3 regions of the Nesterenkonia sp. DZ6 genome follow, and region 3 is predicted to be linked to each of the others. Evidence: predicted binding sites of a transcription regulator. Region 3 holds the regulator's gene; each other region holds the start of a gene.

Region 1 (6,986 bases), on a different contig from region 3:
CGGATCGTTGACGCCTGCTTCGAGCAGGTTCTCGTAGACACCGGTGGCGGCGTTGAGGCCGTGACCATCGGGGAGTCCGCGGACCTTCTCGGCCACCACGCCGGCTTCCATGCCGGCGTTGATGGCGATCTGCTTCAGCGGGGCCTCCACGGCGAACTTCACGATGTTCGCGCCGGTGGCCTCGTCTCCGCTGAGCTGCAGGGTCGCGAAGGCGCGGGCGCCGGCCTGGATCAGGGCCACGCCGCCGCCGGCGACGATTCCCTCATCCACAGCGGCCTTGGCGTTGCGCACGGCATCTTCGATGCGGTGCTTGCGCTCCTTGAGCTCGACCTCGGTGGCGGCACCGGCCTTGATGACTGCCACGCCTCCGGCGAGCTTGGCAAGACGCTCCTGGAGCTTCTCGCGATCGTAGTCCGAGTCGGAGTTCTCGATCTCGGCCTTGATCTGGGCCACGCGGCCCGAGATCTCGTCGGCTTCGCCGGCACCTTCGACGATGGTGGTCTCGTCCTTGGTGACGACGACCTTGCGAGCGGTGCCGAGCAGCTCCAGAGTGGTGTTCTCCAGCTTCAGGCCGACCTCTTCGGCGATGACCTGACCACCGGTGAGGATGGCGATGTCGGCCAGCATGGCCTTGCGACGGTCACCGAAGCCGGGGGCCTTGACGGCCACTGACTTGAAGGTGCCCTTGAGCTTGTTGACCACCAGTGCGGCCAGCGCCTCACCCTCGACGTCCTCTGCGATGACCAGCAGCGGCTTGCCGGACTGCATGACCTGCTCGAGGACGCCGATGATGTCCTTGACCGAGGAGATCTTGGAGTTGGCGATCAGGATATAGGGGTCCTCCAGGACTGCTTCCTGGCGCTCGGCGTCGGTGACGAAGTAGCCGGAGAGGTAGCCCTTGTCGAAGCGCATGCCCTCGGTGAGCTCGAGCTCGAGACCGAAGGTGTTGGACTCCTCGACGGTGATGACGCCTTCCTTGCCGACCTTGTCCAGCGCCTGAGCGATCAGGGCGCCGATCTGGGTATCACCGGCGGAGATGGAGGCGGTGGCAGCGATCTGCTCCGTGGTCTCGATCTCCTTGGCGGACTTGAACAGCTCGGCGGTGACGGATTCCACGGCGAGGTCGATGCCGCGCTTGAGCGCCATCGGATCGGCGCCGGCTGCGACGTTGCGCAGGCCTTCCTTGACCAGGGCCTGGGCGAGGACGGTGGCGGTGGTGGTGCCGTCGCCAGCGACGTCGTCGGTCTTCTTGGCGACCTCCTTGACCAGCTCGGCGCCGATCTTCTCGTAGGGGTCGTCAAGGGTGATCTCTTTGGCGATGGAGACACCGTCGTTGGTGATCGTGGGTGCACCCCAGGACTTCTCCAGCACGACGTTGCGGCCGCGGGGACCCAAGGTGACCTTGACGGCATCGGCGAGGACGTTCAGTCCGCGCTCGAGGCCGCGGCGGGCCTCTTCATCGAATGCAATAGTCTTTGCCATAGTGGCGTGTCCTTCCTGGACTCGGCTTGTCTCAAGCCGTGGTGTGTGACTGTCAGACGTGTTCGCGTCTGCTGGGTCGAACCATTCCAGGTGCCCGCGACGGACGGCCGTCCCCGCGTCACCGGGAACATCTATATGGCCTCACCTGCTCAGGTTCCTCTAGCAGTCTCGACACGAGAGTGCTAAACCAATTTTTAGCACTCTCCCCTACCGAGTGCAAACCTCTGCGCCGATGGCAGATTGTGCCGCCGCTCTCGCGCAGGAGGGCCGGGCTGGGACGGCGGAGCGGAACTGCCCCTGAACCTGATCTCCCAGCCGCACAGGAACCAGACGGTACCCTTGAGGCGTGATGGAGCATAGAGATTCAGGCGTTGCCGCCGTGTACGAGGTCCGCCCGATCAGCGCAGAGGAGCACACCAGCTTCCTGGCCGACCAGAAGACCGCATCGTTCCTGCAGAACCCGCGCTGGCCCGCGGTGAAGAAGGAGTGGCGGGCCCAGAGCCTCGGAGTCTTCGACGCCAGCGCCGGAGCCGAATCCGCCCCGGTGGCCGCCACGCTGGTGCTCTTCCGTCGGCTCCCGATCCCCGCGGCGGTGCCGCTGCTCGGGAACAAGACGCTCGCCTATCTGGCCGAGGGCCCGGTGCTGGACCCGGCCGCTGATCTGGAGCAGCTGCTCCCGCCGCTGCTCGCCCATCTCAAGGCCTCCGGCGCATTCCTGATCCGCATGGGCCTGCCCTCGGTGCTGCGCCGGTGGGAGGCCAAGGAGGTCCGCCGCGCGCTGGCCGCCGGCGAGAACACCAGCATTGAAGAACTCGACCCGCTCGAGGTCGATCCGGCCGGCGCCGCCCAGGCCGCCCAGTGGCAGCAGCAGCTGCGCGCACTGGGCTTCAAGGCCCCCGCCCCGAGCACCGACTTCGAGGCCGGGCAGCCCCAGTTCCAGGCCCGCATTCCACTCACCGACGAGACCGGCGCCACCCTGCCCATCGATGGCGTGCTGGCCCGCATGGATCAGTCCTCCCGCCGGCAGACCAAGAAGTCCACCCGCTCCGAGCTGAGCGTCAGCGTCGGCGACGAGTCAGACCTCCCGGCCTGGCACGCGCTCTACGCGGAGACCGCCGACCGTGATGACTTCACCGGCCGGCCGCTCTCCTACTTCCAGGACATGTACCGCGAGCTCAATGCCTCGCCGCTGAGCGAGTGCACCCTCTACCTGGCGCATCTTGAGGATCAGCTCCTGGCCGCGGCGATCTACGTCCGGCAGGGAGAGTTCGCCTGGTACGTCTACGGCGCCTCCTCCTCCGAGGAGCGCAAGCGCTACGCCCCGCGCGCGCTGCAGCTGCGCCAGATCGAAGACTCGCTGGCCGCAGGCTGCCAGTGGTTCGACCTCGGCGGGCTCAGCCCCTCGCTGGACCCTGAGTACCCGCTGGCCGGGCTCACCCGGTTCAAGACGACCATGGGCGCCGATGTGGTCCAGACGCTCGGCGAATGGGACTACCCGGTCAATCCGCTGCTGGCCAAAGCGTTCAACCTGTACATGTCGCGCCGCTGAGCGGGACCGCTGCGGGCGATCAGGCGCCGCTGGTGCGTTCTTCCTCCAGGACTCGGTGCCCGATGCTGAACGCGGTGTTCGCCGCGGGCACCGAGCAGTAGATGGCGCACTGCAGGAACACCTCTTTGATCTGATCCTCGGTGAGCCCGTTGCGCAGCGCCGCGCGGATGTGCATCTCCAGCTCTTCCCAGTAGCCGCCGGCGATCAGCGCGGTGAGGGTGATCACCGATCGGGTGGGCCGGTCCAGTCCGGGGCGGGTCCAGATCGATCCCCAGGCGTAGTTGGTGATCAGTTCCTGGAAGTCCTCGGTGAAGGTGTCCTTGCGGGCCTCGGCGCGGTCCACGTGGGCGTCGGAGAGCACCTCCCGGCGCACCTTCATTCCCTCCTGGTAGCTGGAATCAGTCATCGAGGAACTCCTTGAGCAGTCGGGCGGTGGCTTCGGGCGCTTCGGCTGGGGCCTGGTGAGCGACGCCGTCGAGCACTGCGGTCCTCGTGTGCGGGGCCGCGGCGAGGTCCCGGACCGCCGAGGGTGGGCAGACCGGGTCCTGTTCCCCGCTGATCACCAGCAGCGGGCGGGCGACGCCGGAGAGCTCGGCGGTGAGGTCGTAGCGGCCAAGGGCGCGACAGGCCTGGGCATAGGAGTGTCGATCGGCGTGCTGCAGCGAGCTCAGCAGTCCGGTGACCACGGCCGGATGCCGGGCCATGAACCCCGGGGCGAACCAGCGCTGGGCCGAGCCTTCGACCATGGTGGGGGTTCCGGCCTGCGCGACGAGCTCGGCGCGTTCGCTCCACATCTGCGGGTCACCGATCTTCGCGGCCGTGCACAGGGCTGCCAGCCGGGTGAACCGCGTCTGCGGGCGCAGCGCCAGGGTCAGGCTGACGGTGCCGGCGATGGACACCCCGGCGGCGTAGACCGGAAGATCCGCAGGCATCCCGTGGGACCTGGCGAGCTCAGCGACCAGGTGCTCCACGGCGTCGGCGAGGTCGGTGATCTCGAAGGGCTCGGGATGGGGCTGCGCGTCGCCGTGGCCCGGCAGGTCCCAGCCGATGACGGTGAAGGCCTCCTGGAGATGCGGCACAGCACCCTCCCAGAGGACGGCGACGCTGGTCCCCAGGGAAGGCCCCAGCACCAGCACCGGGCGGGTCCCGGCGGCGAGATCCTGCACGGATCCGGAGAGCAGCTGCGGGGTGAGAGTCAGTGCGGTCCCTGACTCAGACGCCGTCGGCTCAGACACAGTTGGCTCAGGCATGGTCGGTGGGTCCTTCCGGCTGCGCGGCAGTCTGGTTGAAGTCCTGCTGGTTGAAGTCCTGCTGGTTGAACTCATCGACGGCGGCATCGATGAACTCTTGGGCCCGACCCAGGTACCGGTGCGGGTCGAGCAGCCGATCGAGATCCGCTGGAGCGATCGAATCACCGAGATGCTCCTCCAGCAGGCCGCGCAGGCCGACGCGCTCGACGGCGCTGCGCCGCACCACATCCTGCAGCGCCTGCCTGCCCCCGGGGAAGGAGCTGCCCAGGCGCGCCATGAGCCGCTCGCTCAGCACGGCGTCGCCGCTGAGTCGCAGATTCACCGCCATGGCCCCGGGGTCCACCACGAGGCCCTCGAACAGCTCGGCGGCGCGGGTGGCGGCACCGCCGCTGAGCCGGGCCAGCTCGACCAGGCTCGGCCATTCGGCATGCCAGCCGCCCGCCGGGCGTTCATCCTCTGCCGTGGCCGCGGCCAGGTAGAGCGTGCTCAGCTGCCCCGGACCAGCCAGGGCCGCCGAGCGGATCAGGGTGGAGAGCACCGGGTTCTGCTTCTGCGGCATCGCCGAGGAGCCGCCGCGGCCAGGCACCGTGGGTTCGCGCAGCTCGGCGACCTCAGGACGCTGCAGGGTGAGCACATCTCCCGCGGCCTTTCCCAGCGTCGCGAGCAGGCCGGCGAGCGCTGCGGCGAGCTCAAGGATCATCTGACGCTGGGTGTGCCAAGGTCGCGGCATCGCACGCAGTCCCAGGCGGGCCGCAAGATCGGTGGTCAGCGCGGCGGCTCGCTGCGGCCCGAGTGAGTCACTGAGCGAGGCCTGGGTGCCCACGGCTCCGCCCCACTGCAGCGGCAGCTTCGCCGCGGCCAGCTCCAGCCGCTGGATCGCCTGGGTCAGCCCATCGAGCCAGCCGGCGCAGCGCAGCCCGAACGTGGTCGGCAGCGCGTGCTGGGTCAGCGAGCGGGCCACGCAGACGGAGTTCCGGTGTTCTTGGCTGAGCCTGCTCAGCGCTGTTCCTGCCCGGCGCGCGTCGCTCAAGAGAGCCGCAACGGACTCGCGGCACAGCAGCATCAGCGCCGTGTCGAGGATGTCCTGGCTGGTGGCTCCCCGGTGCAGCGCAGCATCGGATTCACCGGCCTCGACCAGGGCGCGGCGCACGGCGGCCAGCATCGGGATCACCGGGTTCCCGCCGCCGGGACTCTGCGACGCGATCTCCTCGACGCTGAGGCCGGCCCGCGCGGGGTCCTCGCTGATCGCCACGATGGCCGCGGCACTGGCGGCAGGGGCCTCGCCGGCATCGGCGAGCGCCTGGGCCCAGGACGCTTCGACGCGCAGCATCGCCCGCAGGATGGACTCCTCGGACATCAGCTGCGCCGTCGCGGTGCCTGCCCACACCGGGCTGAGGATTCCGTAGGGTCCGGTCATGGCTGGCGGCACGCTCCTGTCGATCACTCCACCGGGCCGGTGAACTGCGGGGTGTTGGGGTAGGTCAGGAACACGGTCTCGTCTGCGCCCTGAAGGTGGATGTCGAAGCGCAGGCTGCCATCGGACTCCCGGGCGGCCATCAAGGTGTGGCGGCGATCCTCAGACACCGAGCTCAGTAGCGCGTCCTGCTCGAGGGCGGCGGCGTCGGCGGGCAGATAGGCCCGGGTGAAGAGCCGATCCATGAGCCCGCGAGCGAAGATCGTGACCAGGACATAGGGTGCGACGCCGGCGCCGGTGCTGCCCGGTTCCACCGTCGTGAAGGAGTAATGGCCCACGCCGTCGACGGCGGCGCGGCCCCACCCGGTGAAGGTGTAGCCGTCGCGGTGCAGAGACCCTGGCTGCCGCGAGATCGCCCCGTGCTCATCCGGCTGCCAGATCTCCAGGAGCGCATCGGGCACGGGCACGCCGTCGCCGTCGTAGACCGTCCCGTGCAGCCGCACGGCTCCCGGGTGCGAGCGGTCGACGAGTGCCTCCCCGCCTGGATAGGGCAGCGCGAAGCCGAAGAAGGGTCCGACGGTCTGGGCGGGGGTGGGGGTGAGTTTCATGTTCAGTGCTCCTCCTCCTGCTCGGCCCAGGTGCGGTTGCTTCCGGAAAGGACGATGTCCCAACGGTAACCGGTGTTCCATTCATGCTGGGAGACCGAGTGGTCGTAGGTGGCGACCAGGCGATCGCGGGCGGCCTGGTCGGTGATGGACTGGTAGATCGGGTCCAGATCGAAGATCGGGTCCCCGGGGAAGTACATCTGGGTCACGATGCGCTGGGTGAAGTCGGTGCCGAAGAGCGAGAAGTGGATATGGGCCGAGCGCCAGGCGTTGTGGTGGTTCTTCCATGGATAGGGCGCAGGTTTGATCGTGGTGAAGCTGTATTCCCCATGGGGGCCGGTCAGCGTGCGCCCGACACCGGTGAAGTTGGGATCCAGCGGGGCGGGGTGCTGGTCGCGCTTGTGCATATAGCGCCCGGCGGCGTTGGCCTGCCACATCTCCACGAGCTGGCCGGCGACGGCGCGGCCCTCACCGTCGAGGACCCGGCCGGTCACGATGATCCGTTCACCGATGGGCTCGCCGTTGTGCGCGATGGTCAGGTCCGCCTCCAGCGGGGAGACGTCGCGATGGCCGAAGGCCGGGCTGTAGAGCTCGATGTCTTCGGGGTCCGCGTGATGCAGGGACTTCGTCGGGTGCCGCAGCAGCGAGCTGCGGTAGGGCGGGAAGTTCAGCCGGGCGTTGGTCTC
Region 2 (6,986 bases), on a different contig from region 3:
CTGGGCCGGGAACGTGTTCTGGACCCCTGCCGCGGCGGGGGAGGTGCAGGAGGTGCAGTCGGTGCTCATCGATCCGGCGGCCCATGCCGGGCACAGGGAGACCGACATCGCGCTGCTGCACCTCTTCGGGTTCCCGCAGCTGGGCGAAGTGGTCAGCGGCTATCAGTCGCAGCACCCGCTGCGCCAGGGATGGCAGGAGCGGATCCCGCTGCATCAGTTCCTCTGCCTGGCCGCGCACTGGCTGCTGTTCGGGGCTGGCTATCGCGGACCGACGCTGAGCGCCGCGGGAACGGTGCTGCGGCGCTGAGCGGCTGGGCCACGGCTCGTTGCCAGCGGCCAGTGGGTCAGCGGCCAGTGGGTCAGCGGCCAGTGGGTCAGCGCTGCAGGGCGTCGCGCAGCGCCTCGACGGGTCCCCGGACCTGGTCGAAGGACTCATCGAAGACCTCAGCGGGCATCATGTACGGGTCCACCACGTCGTCCTGTGCCGTGGGGGCCTGCGCGTGATCGCGCCGCCCGGCAACCAGCGGCACCAGAGCGGCGAGCTTCTCCGCCGCGGTCCCTGAGGCCGCCATAGCCTCGTCGAAGGTGGCCTCGTCCAGCGAATCCAGGAGTCGGACGAACTCGCGCAGGGTGAAGACCTTCTGGGCACTCTCGGGAACATCGGCGAGGATGTCGCGCACATGTCCGCGGGTGGCGGTGAGGACGAGATCGGCGCTGCGGATCATCTCGACGCTGAGCTGTTCGGCCTGGAAGTCTGCGGTGTCTGCCCCGTACTCGGCGAGCCGGTCCTTCATCTGGGCTTCCATGTCATCGCCCACGTGAGCGTGGGTGCCGGCCGAGCGGACCCCGATGCCGTCCTCGGCGGAGAAGACCTGGGCGAGCAGCCGATCCATGGCGGGGGAGCGGCAGATATTGCCGGTGCAGACGGCGAGCAGGGTGTAGGTCTCAGTCATAGCTTCCATCTGACCACACCCACCAGCGCCGGGCAGACCTAGACTCTTGATCGTGAAGCCAACGACGCCGGAGGTCTCCGGTCAGCAGCCAGCCAGCGCCACCGACCCTGCGCCCGCGACGGGAGCGCCGGTGCCGATGAGTCGTCGCTTCCTGGGTTGGGAGCTGGCGATCGTGCTGGGGCTCTCGCTGGGCCGCTCCGCGGTCTATGCGGTGCTGCAGCTGGCCGAGCGGCTGACCCTGGCGCCGCTGGCCGAGCAGAGCTCCACGGTGCAGACCTCTCGCTCCCGGGCGGAGTTCTTCGACCTCAGCTACCAGGTGCTGGACTCGCTGTTCGCGCTCTTCCCGGTGGTGCTGGTCTGCTATCTGTTCTTCCTGCAGGGGGTGAACCCGTTCCGGCGCTTCGGGCTGGATCTGCGCCGTCCCGGCCGGGACCTCGGCCTAGGGGTCGGACTGTTCCTGATCATCGGGCTGGGCACCCTGGTGGTCTACGGGGTGGGCCGGGCGGCAGGCATCACCACCGAGATCATTCCGGCCGACGTCGGAGAGCACTGGTGGACCACGCCGGTGCTGATCCTGGCGGCGCTGCGGCATTCGCTGTTGGAAGAGGTGATCATGATCGCCTACCTCTTCGACCGTGCTCGCCGGATCTGGCCTCGGGCGGGGATCTGGATGATCATCCTCGCCGCGGCCGCGCTGCGCGGGGCGTACCACCTCTATCAGGGCCTCGGCCCGGGCATCGGAAATCTCCTGATGGGGATCATCTTCGGCTGGCTCCACCACCGCTACGGCCGGGTCATGCCGCTGGTGATCGCACACCTGCTGCTCGACGTGGTGGCCTTCCTGGCGTTCCCGCTGGTGCTGCAGCTCGTCCAGCTCCAGTAGCGAGCCCGACCCGCAGCTGCCCCGACCCGCAGCCTCCGCGAACAGCAGCTGCCGCAGACGCAGGTGGGGCCCTGACCGCGAACGGTCAGGGCCCCACCTTGCGATGAGAGTCAGACGAGATCAGTGATCGTCGTCCTCGTCCTTCTTCTCGACCACGAGGGTCTCGGTGGTCAGCACCAGGGCCGCGATGGAGGCGGCGTTCTGCAGAGCAGAGCGCGTGACCTTCACCGGGTCGATGACGCCGTCGGCGATCAGGTCGCCGTAGACACCGGTCTTGGCGTTGAAGCCGTGGTTCGGCGCCATCTCAGAGACCTTGGAGGCGACGACGAAGCCGTCTTCTCCGGCGTTCTGAGCGATCCAGCGCAGCGGCTGGACCAGCGCGCGGCGGACGATGCCCACAGCAGCTGCGGCATCCCCGGAGAGCGCCTTCACGTCCTCGTCCTCGTCCAGCACGGAGAGGGCGTTGATCAGCGCAGTGCCGCCGCCGGCCACGATGCCCTCTTCGAGAGCCGCACGGGTGGAGGAGACGGCATCTTCGATGCGGTGCTTGCGCTCCTTGAGCTCCACCTCGGTGGCCGCGCCGACCTTGATGACGCCGATGCCGCCGGAGAGCTTCGCCAGACGCTCCTGGAGCTTCTCACGGTCCCACTCGGAGTCAGAGGCGTCGGCCTGGGCCTTGATGGTGGCCGCGCGAGCGTCCACATCTTCCTTGGACCCGGCGCCGTCGACGAGGGTGGTCGCGTCCTTGGTCACGGTCACCCGACGTGCGGTGCCCAGTGATTCCAGATCCACCTGATCGAGCTTCAGGCCCAGATCAGGAGAGATGACCTGTCCACCGGTGAGCACGGCGATGTCCTCGAGCATGGCCTTGCGGCGGTCCCCGAAGCCGGGGGCCTTGACCGCGACCACGTTGAGCGTGCCGCGCAGCTTGTTGACCACCAGGGTGGAGAGGGCCTCGCCCTCGACGTCCTCGGCGATGATGAACAGCGGGCGCTTGGCCTGCAGGACCTTCTCCAGCACCGGCAGGAACTCTGCCATGTTGGAGATCTTGCCCTGGTTGATCAGGATCAGCGGATCCTCGAGGATCGCTTCCTGGCGCTCGGGGTCGGTGACGAAGTGCGGGGACAGGTAGCCCTTGTCGAACTGCATGCCCTCGGTGATCTCCAGCTCGGTGGAGGTCGAGGACCCCTCTTCGATGGTGATCACACCGTCGGTGCCCACGGCGTCGAATGCACGCGCCAGGAGTTCACCGACCTCGTCGTTCTGCGCGGAGATCGCGGCCACGTTGGCGACCTGCTGGCCCTCGACCTCGCGAGCGTTCTCGCGGAGTCGGCGGGTCACGGCGGCGACCGAGGTCTCGATGCCGCGCTTGATCTCACTCGGTGCCGCGCCGGCGGCCACATTGCGCAGGCCTTCCTTGACCAGAGCCTGGGCGAGGACCGTTGCGGTGGTGGTGCCGTCGCCTGCGACGTCGTTGGTCTTGGTGGCGACTTCCTTGGCCAGCTGCACGCCAAGGTTCTCGTACGGGTCTTCGACCTCCACCTCACGGGCGATGGTGACGCCGTCGTTGGTGATGGTCGGTGCGCCCCAGGACTTGTCCAGGACTACATTGCGGCCTTTCGGGCCGAGCGTGACCTTGACCGTGTCTGCAAGCTTATCGATGCCGGCTTCCAGAGCGCGGCGTGCAGCATCACTGAATTCAAGCTGCTTTGCCATGGGTTACTGCTCCTTTGAGAGTGTGAGAATCGGATCGTGATGAGGTCTGTGAAGAGCCTTCAGCAATCCGTTCTTACTTCTCGATGATGGCGAGGACGTCGCGGGCGTTGAGCACGAGGTACTCGTCGCCGCTGACCTTGACCTCGGTGCCGCCGAACTTGGAGTAGATGACGACGTCGCCCTCGGAGACGTCAACCGGGATGCGCTTGCCCTTTTCGTCGAAGCGACCTGGGCCCACGGCGACGACCTTGCCCTCCTGGGGCTTCTCCTTGGCGGTGTCGGGGATGACCAGACCGGAAGCGGTGGTCTGCTCTGCTTCCAGGGGGCGAACAACGATGCGATCCTCGAGAGGCTTGATAGAGACTGACACGTCAGTACTCTCCTTTGCGTGGTGTGGATTCGGTTTATCAGCACAGGCCCGTGCAGAGCCTCCCGGTGCTTCCGGGGTGCTCGACGAGCCGAAATCTGTCGCACGCCTTGGGAGTGGCCAACCGTCGTCGCGGTGCCGGATGGTGCCCCGTCAGGCTGATATCCGCGGGTTGACGACCCGCGGACAAGCTGGCACCCGAGGGTCTCGAGTGCTAGGTGAAACTTTATAGACGGGCTTAGCACTCGGTCAAGCAGAGTGCTAAGCCTTTGGCTCCGGGCGGACGTGGACGGGACGTAGACTTGTCGCTGAGCCACCCGCTTTTGACCCCGAGAGGCACCACCGTGACTGAAACTCATCAGCAGACGAGCGCGGCCGGCGCTGCGGAGCATGATCCCTTCGGCTTCGTCGGACTGACCTACGACGACGTCCTGCTGCTCCCCGGCGCGACCGACGTGATCCCCTCCGAAGCGGATACCGCGACTCGCTTCTCCCGCAACATCGTGCTGCAGTCCCCGGTGGCCTCGGCCGCGATGGACACCGTCACCGAGGCGCCGATGGCCATCGCCATGGCGCGCCAGGGCGGCATCGGGATCCTGCACCGGAACCTCTCCATCGAGGACCAGGCCCGGCAGGTGGACAAGGTCAAGCGCTCCGAGTCCGGCATGATCAGCGATCCGGTGACGATCACCCCGGACGCGACCATCGCCGACCTCGATGAGCTCTGTGCCCACTTCCGGGTCTCCGGGCTGCCGGTGGTCGACGGCGAGTCCAAGCTGCTGGGCATCATCACCAACCGCGACACCCGGTTCATCCCGCGCGAGCAGTACCTGACCACCAAGGTCTACGAGAAGATGACCCCGCAGCCGCTGATCACCGCCCATGTGGGGATTCCCAACGAAGAGGTGCTGCGGATCTTCTCCGAGCACCGGGTCGAGAAGCTGCCGCTGGTCGATGACCACGGCGTGCTCCAGGGCCTGATCACGATCAAGGACTTCGACAAGGCCGACCGCTACCCGCAGGCCACCAAGGATGAGGAGGGCCGGCTGCGCGTCGGCGCGGCCGTGGGCTTCTTCGGCGAGGGCTTCGAGCGCGCCATGACCCTGATCGACGCCGGGGTCGACGCCCTGGTCGTGGACACCGCCAACGGCCACACCCGCGGCGTGCTGGACATGATCGCGCGGCTCAAGGCGGAACCGGCCGCGGCCGGCGTGGACGTCATCGGCGGCCAGGCGGCCACCCGCGAGGCGGCCCAGGCGATCATCGACGCCGGAGCCGACGCGGTCAAGGTCGGCGTCGGACCGGGCTCCATCTGCACCACGCGCATCGTCGCCGGCGTCGGGGTTCCCCAGATCACCGCCATCTACGAAGCCTCAAAGGCCGCCATCCCCGCCGGCGTGCCGGTGATCGCCGACGGCGGCCTGCAGCACTCCGGGGACATCGGCAAGGCGCTGGTCGCCGGGGCCGACTCGGTGATGCTCGGGTCGCTGCTGGCAGGCTCCGCGGAGTCCCCCGGAGACCTCGTCTTCTACAACGGCAAGCAGTTCAAGGCCTACCGCGGCATGGGCTCCATGGGAGCGATGCAGACCCGAGGGAAGAACACCTCCTTCTCCAAGGACCGCTACTTCCAGGCCGACGTCCCCACCGACGAGAAGCTCATCCCCGAGGGCATCGAGGGGCAGGTGCCCTACCGCGGCCCGCTCGAGGTGGTGTTCCACCAGCTCACCGGCGGTCTGCGGCAGACCATGTTCTATGTGGGCGCGCACACCATCGACGAGTTGAAGTACAAGGGCAAGTTCGTGCGGATCACCTCCGCCGGACTCAAGGAATCGCACCCGCATGACATCATGATGACGGTGGAAGCGCCGAACTACCGGCGCTAGTAAAGGAGCAGCTTTGAGCAACGAGATCCCCATCGGCCTGGCCAAGAACGGCCGCCGAGCCTGGGCTCTGGACGATGTCGCCATCGTCCCGAACCGACGTACTCGCAGCCCCGCAGACGTGAGTCTGGACTGGCGCATCGACGCGTACACCTTCTCCATGCCAGTGATCGGCGCCCCGATGGACTCGGTGATGTCACCGGCCACGGCCATCGAGCTGGGCAAGCAGGGCGGCCTCGGTGTCCTCAACCTCGAAGGTCTGTGGACCCGCTATGAGGACCCGGAACCGGTGCTCGCCGAGATCGCAGCGCTGGGCGCCGACGAGGTCTCCGCGGACAACACCCGCCGGCTGCAGCAGCTCTATGCCGAGCCGATCAAGGCCGAGCTGATCACCGCACGGCTGGCCGAGATCCGCGAGGCCGGCGTCGTCGTGTCAGGCTCGCTGACTCCGCAGCGCACGCAGGAGTTCTACCGCACGGTCGTCGAGGCCGGTGTGGACATGTTCGTCATCCGCGGCACCACCGTCTCTGCCGAGCATGTCGCTCAGAACGGTGACCCGCTGAACCTCAAGGAGTTCATCTACGAGCTCGACGTGCCGGTCATCGTCGGCGGGGCCGCCGGGTACACCCCCGCGCTGCACCTGATGCGCACCGGTGCCGCCGGCGTGCTGGTGGGCTTCGGGGGCGGAGCAGCCACCACCACCCGCCGCGCCATGGGCATCCGGGTGCCGATGGCCACCGCCATCAGCGACATCGCCGCCGCACGCCGGGACTACCTGGATGAATCCGGCGGCCGCTACGTCCACGTCATCGCCGACGGCGGCATGGGCTCCTCCGGGGATCTGGTCAAGGCCCTCGCGATGGGCGCCGACGCCGTGATGCTCGGGACCACGCTGGCTCGCGCCGAAGAGGCACCGGGTCAGGGCTGGCACTGGGGGCTCGAAGCCGTGCACCAGGACTTCCCGCGCGGACACCGCACCCGGGTCGGGACCGTGGCGCCGCTGCAGGAGGTGCTCTGGGGACCCGCCCACCACACCGACGGCTCCTCGAACCTGATGGGCGGCCTGCGCCACGCGATGGCCTCCACCGGCTACGTGGACCTGAAGTCCTTCCAGCGCGTGGACGCGATCGTCTCTCCGATGGGCCAGCAGACCCGCTGACCGCACGGCAGGCACGCCCCGTGCGCTC
Region 3 (6,986 bases):
CTCGACCGTGACCTGGACCTCGGTCATCGCCGTCCTCCGCGTCGGGTCGCGGGGGCGGGAGCCCGGTCCTGGTGGCGTTCATAGGCGTCCACGATGCGGCCCACCAGTTCGTGGCGGACCACGTCCTCGGAGCCGAAGCGGGAGATCTCGATGCCCTCGACGCCGTCGAGGATCTCGATCACGGTGCGCAGTCCGGAGTCGGTGCCGCGCGGCAGGTCCACCTGGGTGATGTCACCGGTGACCACGATCTTGGAATTGAACCCCAGCCGGGTCAGGAACATCTTCATCTGCTCGGCGGTGGTGTTCTGCGCCTCGTCGAGGATGATGAAGGAGTCGTTGAGCGTGCGTCCGCGCATGTAAGCCAGCGGGGCGACCTCGATGATGCCTGACTCCATGAGCCGCGGTATCGAGTCCGGGTCGATCATGTCGTGCAGCGCGTCATAGAGCGGGCGCAGGTAGGGGTCGATCTTCTCGTTGAGGCTGCCGGGCAGGAACCCGAGCTTCTCGCCGGCCTCCACGGCGGGGCGGGTCAGGATGATCCGGTTGACCTCGCGGGCCTGCAGCGCCTGGACCGCCTTGGCCATGGCCAGGTAGGTCTTGCCGGTGCCGGCGGGGCCGATGCCGAAGACCACGGTGGACTCGTCGATGGTGTCCACATAGGTCTGCTGGTTCTTGGTCTTGGGCCGGATGGTGCGCCCGCGGTGGGAGAGGATGTTGGTGGTCACGATCCGCGCGGAGTCCTGCGCGGCGTCGGCGCGCACCATGGTGGCGACCTGTTCGATGATCTCCTCGGTGACCGTGGTCCCGGAGGCGGCCAGGGTCTTGAGCTGGGTGAGGATCTCCACGATCCCGGTGATCTCCCCGGCGGGCCCGCCCACGGTGACCAGCTGATCACGCAGCCCGATGGAGGACGCCGGGTAGATGCCCTGCAGGATGCGCAGCGCGAGGTCCCCGGCGCCGAGGCTGCGGAACATGGTCTCGGCGTCGGCGAAGTGGACCTGACGCTCGATGTTGCCCAGCGCGGCGGCGGTGGCGCCGCGGGCCGCTCCGGAGATGGGCGATGTGCTCGGGTTCTGCGAAGTCTCAGTCATTGGTCCCCAGTCTATGCGGTCTGCTCAGGCTGACCAGTCTCAGCACCCCAGTCCCAGCGGCCCAGCAGCAGCTGCGCGGCGGCCAGCGCCGCGGGACCGGCGGTGGAGGAGCGCAGCACGGTGGGGCCGAGCCGGGCGACCTGCGCTCCGGCGCCGGTGAGCAGCTCGATCTCGCGGTCGCTGATCCCGCCCTCCGGACCGACGACCACGTGCAGCTCCTGCAGCTGGTGCGTGGAATCCTGCTGCATCGGATCCTTCAGCGTCGGATCCTTCAGCGTCGGATCCTTGCGTGCGGGCTTCTGCAGCGCGGCGATGGCCTGGGCCAGCGAGGTCTCGTCGGTCTCATGCAGCACGACGACGCCGACCTCGGCGCCCGCGGACCGGATCGCCGTGAGGTAGCCGGCGGTGCTCTGCAGCGGGCGCACCTCGGGGATGGTGGTGCGTCGGGTCTGTTTGGCCGCGGTCGTCACCAGGGCGACCCACTCGGCGTGCTTCTTGGTCTCGCGGCCGGCCTTCCAGCGGGCCACTGAGCGTTCGGCCTGCCAGGGGATCACCGCGTCCACGCCGAGCTCGGTGGCGGACTCCACGCCCTGCAGGTCGCGGCGGTCCTTGGCAAGCGCCTGGACCAGCACCAGCCGGGGCAGCGGCACCGGCTCCTCGATCACGGCGAGGATCTCCACCTCGAGCTGCCCGCCTCCGGCGGAGCGGACGCGGCCTTCGGCGCGCCGCCCCACCGTGTCGGAGAGCAGCACCGGCTCGCCGGGCTGCAGCCGCATCACGGTGGCGGCATGGTGGCCCTCCGCGCCGGTGAGCGTGACCACCTCGGCCACGGCCGCGTCGTCCAGCGCACCCGGGTCGAGGTGGAACAGCGGTGCCGTCATCTCAGATCGCGCATCTCTAGAGCGCGTCCCAGCGTTCGCGAAGCTTGGCGAAGACGCCACGGTGTTCGGTGGTGGACTCCCCGCGCTCCTCACCGCGCTCGAGGGCGAGTTCGCGCAGCAGCTGGGCCTCGCGGTCGGAGACCTTGGTGGGGGTCTCGACCTTCAGGTGCACCTTCAGCGCGCCGCGACCGCCGCCGCGCAGGTGGGTCACCCCGCGCTCCTTGAGCGTGAGCACCTCACCGGACTGGGTGCCCGGCTTCACGGTGAGCTCCTCGGCGCCGTCGAAGGTGTCCAGGTCGACCGTGGTGCCCAGGGCGGCCGCGGTCATCGGGATCGAGACCGTGGCGTGCAGGTCGTTGCCGCGGCGGGTGAAGACCTCGTGCTGCTTGACCTCGACCTCGATGAACAGGTCTCCGGAGGGGCCGCCGGCCAGTCCGGCCTCGCCCTCGCCGGCCAGGTGGATCCGGTTGCCCCGGTCCACGCCTGCCGGGACCTTGACCTTCAGGGACTTGCGCTCGCGCACCCGACCCTGGCCGTCGCACTCCTGGCAGGGGTCCTCGATGATGTTGCCGAAGCCGGCGCAGCGGGCGCAGGTCTGGGTCTGGATGACGGTGCCCAGGATCGAGCGCATCGGCCGCTGGACCTGGCCCTGGCCGTGACAGTCAGGGCAGGTGGTGGGCGAGGTGCCCTTGCGGGTGCAGGAGCCGTCGCAGACCGTGCAGGTCACGGCGGTCTCCAGCTCCACCTCCTTGGTGGTGCCGAACACGGCGTCGCGCAGGTCGATGCGGACCCGGATCAGCGAATCCTGGCCACGGCGGGTGCGTGAGGCGGGGCCTCCGCCTCCCCCGCCGAAGAAGGTCTCGAAGATGTCGCCGAAGCCGCCGAAGCCGGCGCCGCCTGCTCCGCCGCCGGGGAATCCGGAGCGGCCGTTCTCATCGCCGGTGGCGTCGTAGTTCTGCCGCTTCTGCGGGTCGGAGAGCACCTCGTAGGCGCGGCCGAGCGCCTTGAACTGCTCGGCGGCATCCTCGGAGGGGTTCACATCGGGGTGAAGCTTGCGGGCCTGTTTGCGGTAGGCCTTCTTGATCTCTTCGGTGGACGCCGAGCGGCTGACGCCGAGCGCTTCGTAATAGTCAGTCGTCATCTTCAAGGACGTTCACCCTTCGGAGAGAATTCGGGACAGGTAGCGCGCCATTGCGCGCACCGCGGACATGGTGGAGCCGTAATCCATGCGGGTCGGACCGACGACGCCGAGCTTGGCACCTTCGGCTCCCGCCTGGGAGCCATACTCTGCTGCGACGACAGCGGTCTCGATCAGCGAATCATGACTGGTCTCGTGACCGATGCGGATGGAGAGACCGCGTCGGTCCTGCTCCATCTCTGTCAACAGTCGAAGCAGCACTACTTGTTCCTCGAGCGCCTCAAGAATGGGACCGATGGAGGGACCGAGGTCGCGGCCCGACCTGGCGAGGTTAGCAGTCCCGGCCATGATGATGCGATCCACGCGGGAAGACTCGAGGATCGTCTCCACCGCCTGGGCGATGATCGCCATGGACGGCCGCAGCACCGGCTCCACCCGGCTGATCAGGGTGTCGGTGGGCAGCGGCAGGGCAGAGATGGAGCGCTGATGCAGTTCGGTGGAGAGCACCTGGGCGATCCGGTGCAGCGAGTCGTCGCCGATCGCGTCGGCGAGGGTGACCATGCGCTGCTCGACCTTCCCGGAGGAGAGGATCACGATGGCCAGCGCCTTGTGCGAGGACATCGAGACGATGTCGATATGTCGGATCTTCGCGGTGGAGCGCTGCGGATGCTGGATCACGGCGACCTGGTTGGTGAGCATCGCGAGCAGCCGCACGGTGTGCTCGAGCATCGCGTCGTGGTCATCGGCGGTCTCGAGCAGGGTGTCCATGGCGCGCCGCTCGGCGGCCGAGAGCGGACGGACCTCGGTGATCTTGTCCACGAAGCGTCGGTAGCCGAGGTCGGTGGGGATCCGCCCGGCAGAGGTGTGCGGGGCGGCGATCAGACCCTCCTCCTCGAGGTGGGCCATATCGTTGCGGATCGTGGCGGGCGAGACCTCCAGGTCATGGCGCTCCACCAGGGCCCGGGATCCGACCGGCTCCCGGGTCTGGACGTAGTCCTCCACGATGGCACGCAGAACCTGCAGACGACGGGTGTCTGACATGTAAGCTTGGCGCCTCCTGAACTTCTGGCACTCTTCGAGTACAAGTGCCAATTCTACAATGGGTGATCATGAGCGCTCCGCACTTCCCCGACTGGCGTCCCTCCTCCACCCCGAACTGGGGTGCCCAGGACCTCTCCCGGCTCCGTCAGAGCCAGCTCCGCAAGGTCTCCGCGATGCCCGCCGACTACGGCGCCGTGATCGAGGAGGTGGAGTCCGGCTGGGTCGGCGCCATCATCTCGGTGGAGGCCTCCGGCGGTGTCCATGTGGTGAGTCTCGAGGACCGGCGCGGCAAGGTCCGCTCCTTCCCGCTGGGCCACGGCTTCCTGTATGAGGGCCAGCCGGTGGAGCTGACTCCCCCCACCCCGCGGGCCGCCGCGGCGAAGCCCACCCGCACCGCCTCGGGTTCGGTGGCGGTGGCGAACGCGCCGGCGCGGGTCGCCCGGGCCTCACGGATCTGGGTCGAGGGCACCCACGACGCCGAGCTGGTGGAGAAGGTCTGGGGCGAGGACCTGCGGATCGAAGGCATCGTCGTGGAGCCTCTGCACGGCGCCGATGACCTGCTCGGCGCGATCCGCGCGTTCGGGCCGGGACCCCGGCGTCGGGTCGGAGTGCTGCTGGATCACCTGGTCCCCGGCTCCAAGGAGTCGCGCATCGCCCGCGAGGTCATGCAGCAGCGCGGCGCACAGGGCAACATCGCTGTCCTGGGCCATCCCTATGTGGATGTCTGGCAGGCCGTGAAGCCGCATCTCTTCGGGCTGAAGCGCTGGCCGGACATCCCGCGCAGTCAGGACATCAAGGTCGGCACGCTGCAGGCGCTGGGCTGGCCGCATGCGAACCAGCGTGACATCGCGCACGGGTGGAAACGGATCCTCGGCCAGGTCAGCAGCTACGCGGATCTCGAGCCCTCGCTGCTCGGTCGGGTGGAGGAGCTGATCGACTTCGTCACGGTGGAGCACTGAACTTAGGAACCGAGCGAGACCACCGGGTCCGGGCACACAGGCGCAGCGCGCAGAATCCGGACTCCGACACGCCTCCGTCGGCCAGTCGATGTCCAGGGCGATTGGGTAGAATTCGAATCGGGAACGGCCAGGTGCCGCAAGGGTGGCATCGCAGACACGGAGGTGCAGTGGAGCATAATCAGAAACCCCAGGGTGACCGGTCGGGGCAGGATGCTCGAACGGATTCTTCTGCACGCCTGAAGGGTTCCTCCGCTGCCGCCGCGGCGCTGACCCCGGCAGAGGATCGACGCTGGGCCACGTTGTCGCACTTCGGCGCGCTCATCGGCTGCTTCCCCGCCCTCGCGGTGTATCTGGTCTACCGCGACCGCGGCCCGTTCACCGCCCAGGAGTCCAAAGAGGCGCTGAACTTCACGCTTCCGCTGACCGCAGTGATGCTGGCCTGCTACATCCTTGCCCTGATCCCGGCCATCGGTTGGGTCTTCGGCCTCCTCGCGGTGCTGATCTGGGTCACGATGACCATCTCTGGGCTCGTGGCCGGCATCCAGTGCAACAAGGGCCGCCCCTACCGGTACCCCTTGAACCTTCGCCTGATCCACTGAGAATCCTCAGCTGATCCGCTGGGCATCGCCGCCTGCTCAACCGAGCACCCGGCCTTCGGTCAGGGCGCCAGTCGGCGGGTCACGGCATCGGCCAGCAGCCGTCCGCGCAGGGTGAGCACCGCTCGGCCCTGCGGATGAGCGGTGCTGGGCTCCGCGGCGTCGTCGTCGATCAGCCCGTCATGCACCAGTGACTGCAGGCTCTTCCGCGAGATCTTCTCGCCCTGGCTGCGGCGCAGCTCCGGCAGCGCGTTGTACCCGGCGACGTCGAGCCCGTCGGCCAGACGCACCCGCAGCATCAGGTGCTCCAGGGTCTTGTCCTGATCCGCCAGCAGCTCCCGGCCGTGGCCCGGGGTGGTGCCGCTGGAGAGCCGCTGTGCATAGGCCGCGGGGTGCTTCACGTTCCACCAGCGCAGTCCGGCCACATGGGAGTGTGCGCCAGGCCCGGCGCCCCACCAGTCGGAGTCCACCCAGTAGTTCAGGTTGTGCTCCGAGCGGGTCGCGGCACTGGTGGAGAAGTTGGAGACCTCGTACCAGCTCATCCCGGCGGCGCCGAGCACCTGATCGGTGAGCAGGTACTTGTCTGCCTGATCATCGGGGTCGATGTCGGGCAGCACGCCGCGCTTGATCTTGGCGGCCATCGCCGTGCCCTCTTCGATGATCAGCGAATAGGCCGAGATGTGGTCCGGCCGCAGCGCGACCGCGTGGTCCAGGCTGGTGCGCCAGTCTTCGAGGCTCTCCCCCGGCGTGCCGGAGATCAGATCCAGGCTGACCTGCAGGCCGGCGGTGCGGGCGGCTTGGACCGCGCGCTCCACGTTGGCCGGGTCATGGGTGCGGTCCAGGGTGCGGAGCACCTCCGGCACGGCGGACTGCATGCCCAGGCTCAGCCGGGTGAACCCGGCCTCGGCGAGGACCTGCGCGGTGGCAGCGGTGATGGTGTCGGGATTGGCCTCGGTGGTGATCTCGGCGTCCGGACGGAAGCCAAAGAGCTCACGGGCCCGGGTGAGGATCCGGGCGAGCTCCTCGGGCGGCAGCAGCGTCGGGGTGCCGCCGCCGAAGAACACCGTGGAGAACGGGCGCTCCGGGGCACCCATGGCGTCGAGCACTGAGCGGGCGAAGACCAGCTCGGAGATCAGCGTGTCCGGGTAGGACACCTGGGAGGCGCCGGGGCCGAGGTCCTCGGCGGTGTAGGTGTTGAAGTCGCAGTAGCCGCAGCGCACGCTGCAGAACGGGATGTGCACGTAGAGGCCGAGGGGCACCTCGGCACGGGCGGGCAGGGC

What was found. The regulator HrcA, encoded in region 3, represses chaperone genes, less so after heat shock. The targets are predictions, from matches to a motif close to TTNGCACTCGNNNNNNNCGAGTGCNAA.
Region 1: groL (chaperonin GroEL) is a predicted target of HrcA. The motif match lies at 1,677-1,703, and genes of this name have one in related genera.
Region 2: groES (co-chaperone GroES) is a predicted target of HrcA. The motif match lies at 4,158-4,184, and genes of this name have one in related genera.

What each region holds. Positions count from the first base shown of each region.
Region 1 is NZ_JAJOYW010000002.1:556,505-563,490, forward strand. Features, by position in the region: gene groL (chaperonin GroEL) at 1-1,482, opposite strand, end outside; gene LTH93_RS08285 (lipid II:glycine glycyltransferase FemX) at 1,832-3,031, shown strand; gene pcaC (4-carboxymuconolactone decarboxylase) at 3,051-3,437, opposite strand; gene LTH93_RS08295 (alpha/beta fold hydrolase) at 3,430-4,281, opposite strand; gene LTH93_RS08300 (lyase family protein) at 4,274-5,698, opposite strand; gene pcaG (protocatechuate 3,4-dioxygenase subunit alpha) at 5,722-6,303, opposite strand; gene pcaH (protocatechuate 3,4-dioxygenase subunit beta) at 6,306-6,986, opposite strand, start outside.
Region 2 is NZ_JAJOYW010000002.1:316,813-323,798, reverse strand. Features, by position in the region: gene LTH93_RS07125 (fructosamine kinase family protein) at 1-307, shown strand, start outside; gene LTH93_RS07120 (arsenate reductase/protein-tyrosine-phosphatase family protein) at 375-953, opposite strand; gene LTH93_RS07115 (CPBP family intramembrane glutamic endopeptidase) at 1,006-1,836, shown strand; gene groL (chaperonin GroEL) at 1,957-3,552, opposite strand; gene groES (co-chaperone GroES) at 3,626-3,922, opposite strand; gene guaB (IMP dehydrogenase) at 4,264-5,802, shown strand; gene LTH93_RS07095 (GuaB3 family IMP dehydrogenase-related protein) at 5,816-6,958, shown strand.
Region 3 is NZ_JAJOYW010000001.1:284,919-291,904, forward strand. Features, by position in the region: gene ybeY (rRNA maturation RNase YbeY) at 1-27, opposite strand, end outside; gene LTH93_RS01315 (PhoH family protein) at 24-1,091, opposite strand; gene LTH93_RS01320 (16S rRNA (uracil(1498)-N(3))-methyltransferase) at 1,103-1,972, opposite strand; gene dnaJ (molecular chaperone DnaJ) at 1,989-3,113, opposite strand; gene hrcA (heat-inducible transcriptional repressor HrcA) at 3,126-4,151, opposite strand; gene LTH93_RS01335 (DUF3097 domain-containing protein) at 4,220-5,110, shown strand; gene LTH93_RS01340 (DUF4870 domain-containing protein) at 5,278-5,709, shown strand; gene hemW (radical SAM family heme chaperone HemW) at 5,769-6,986, opposite strand, start outside.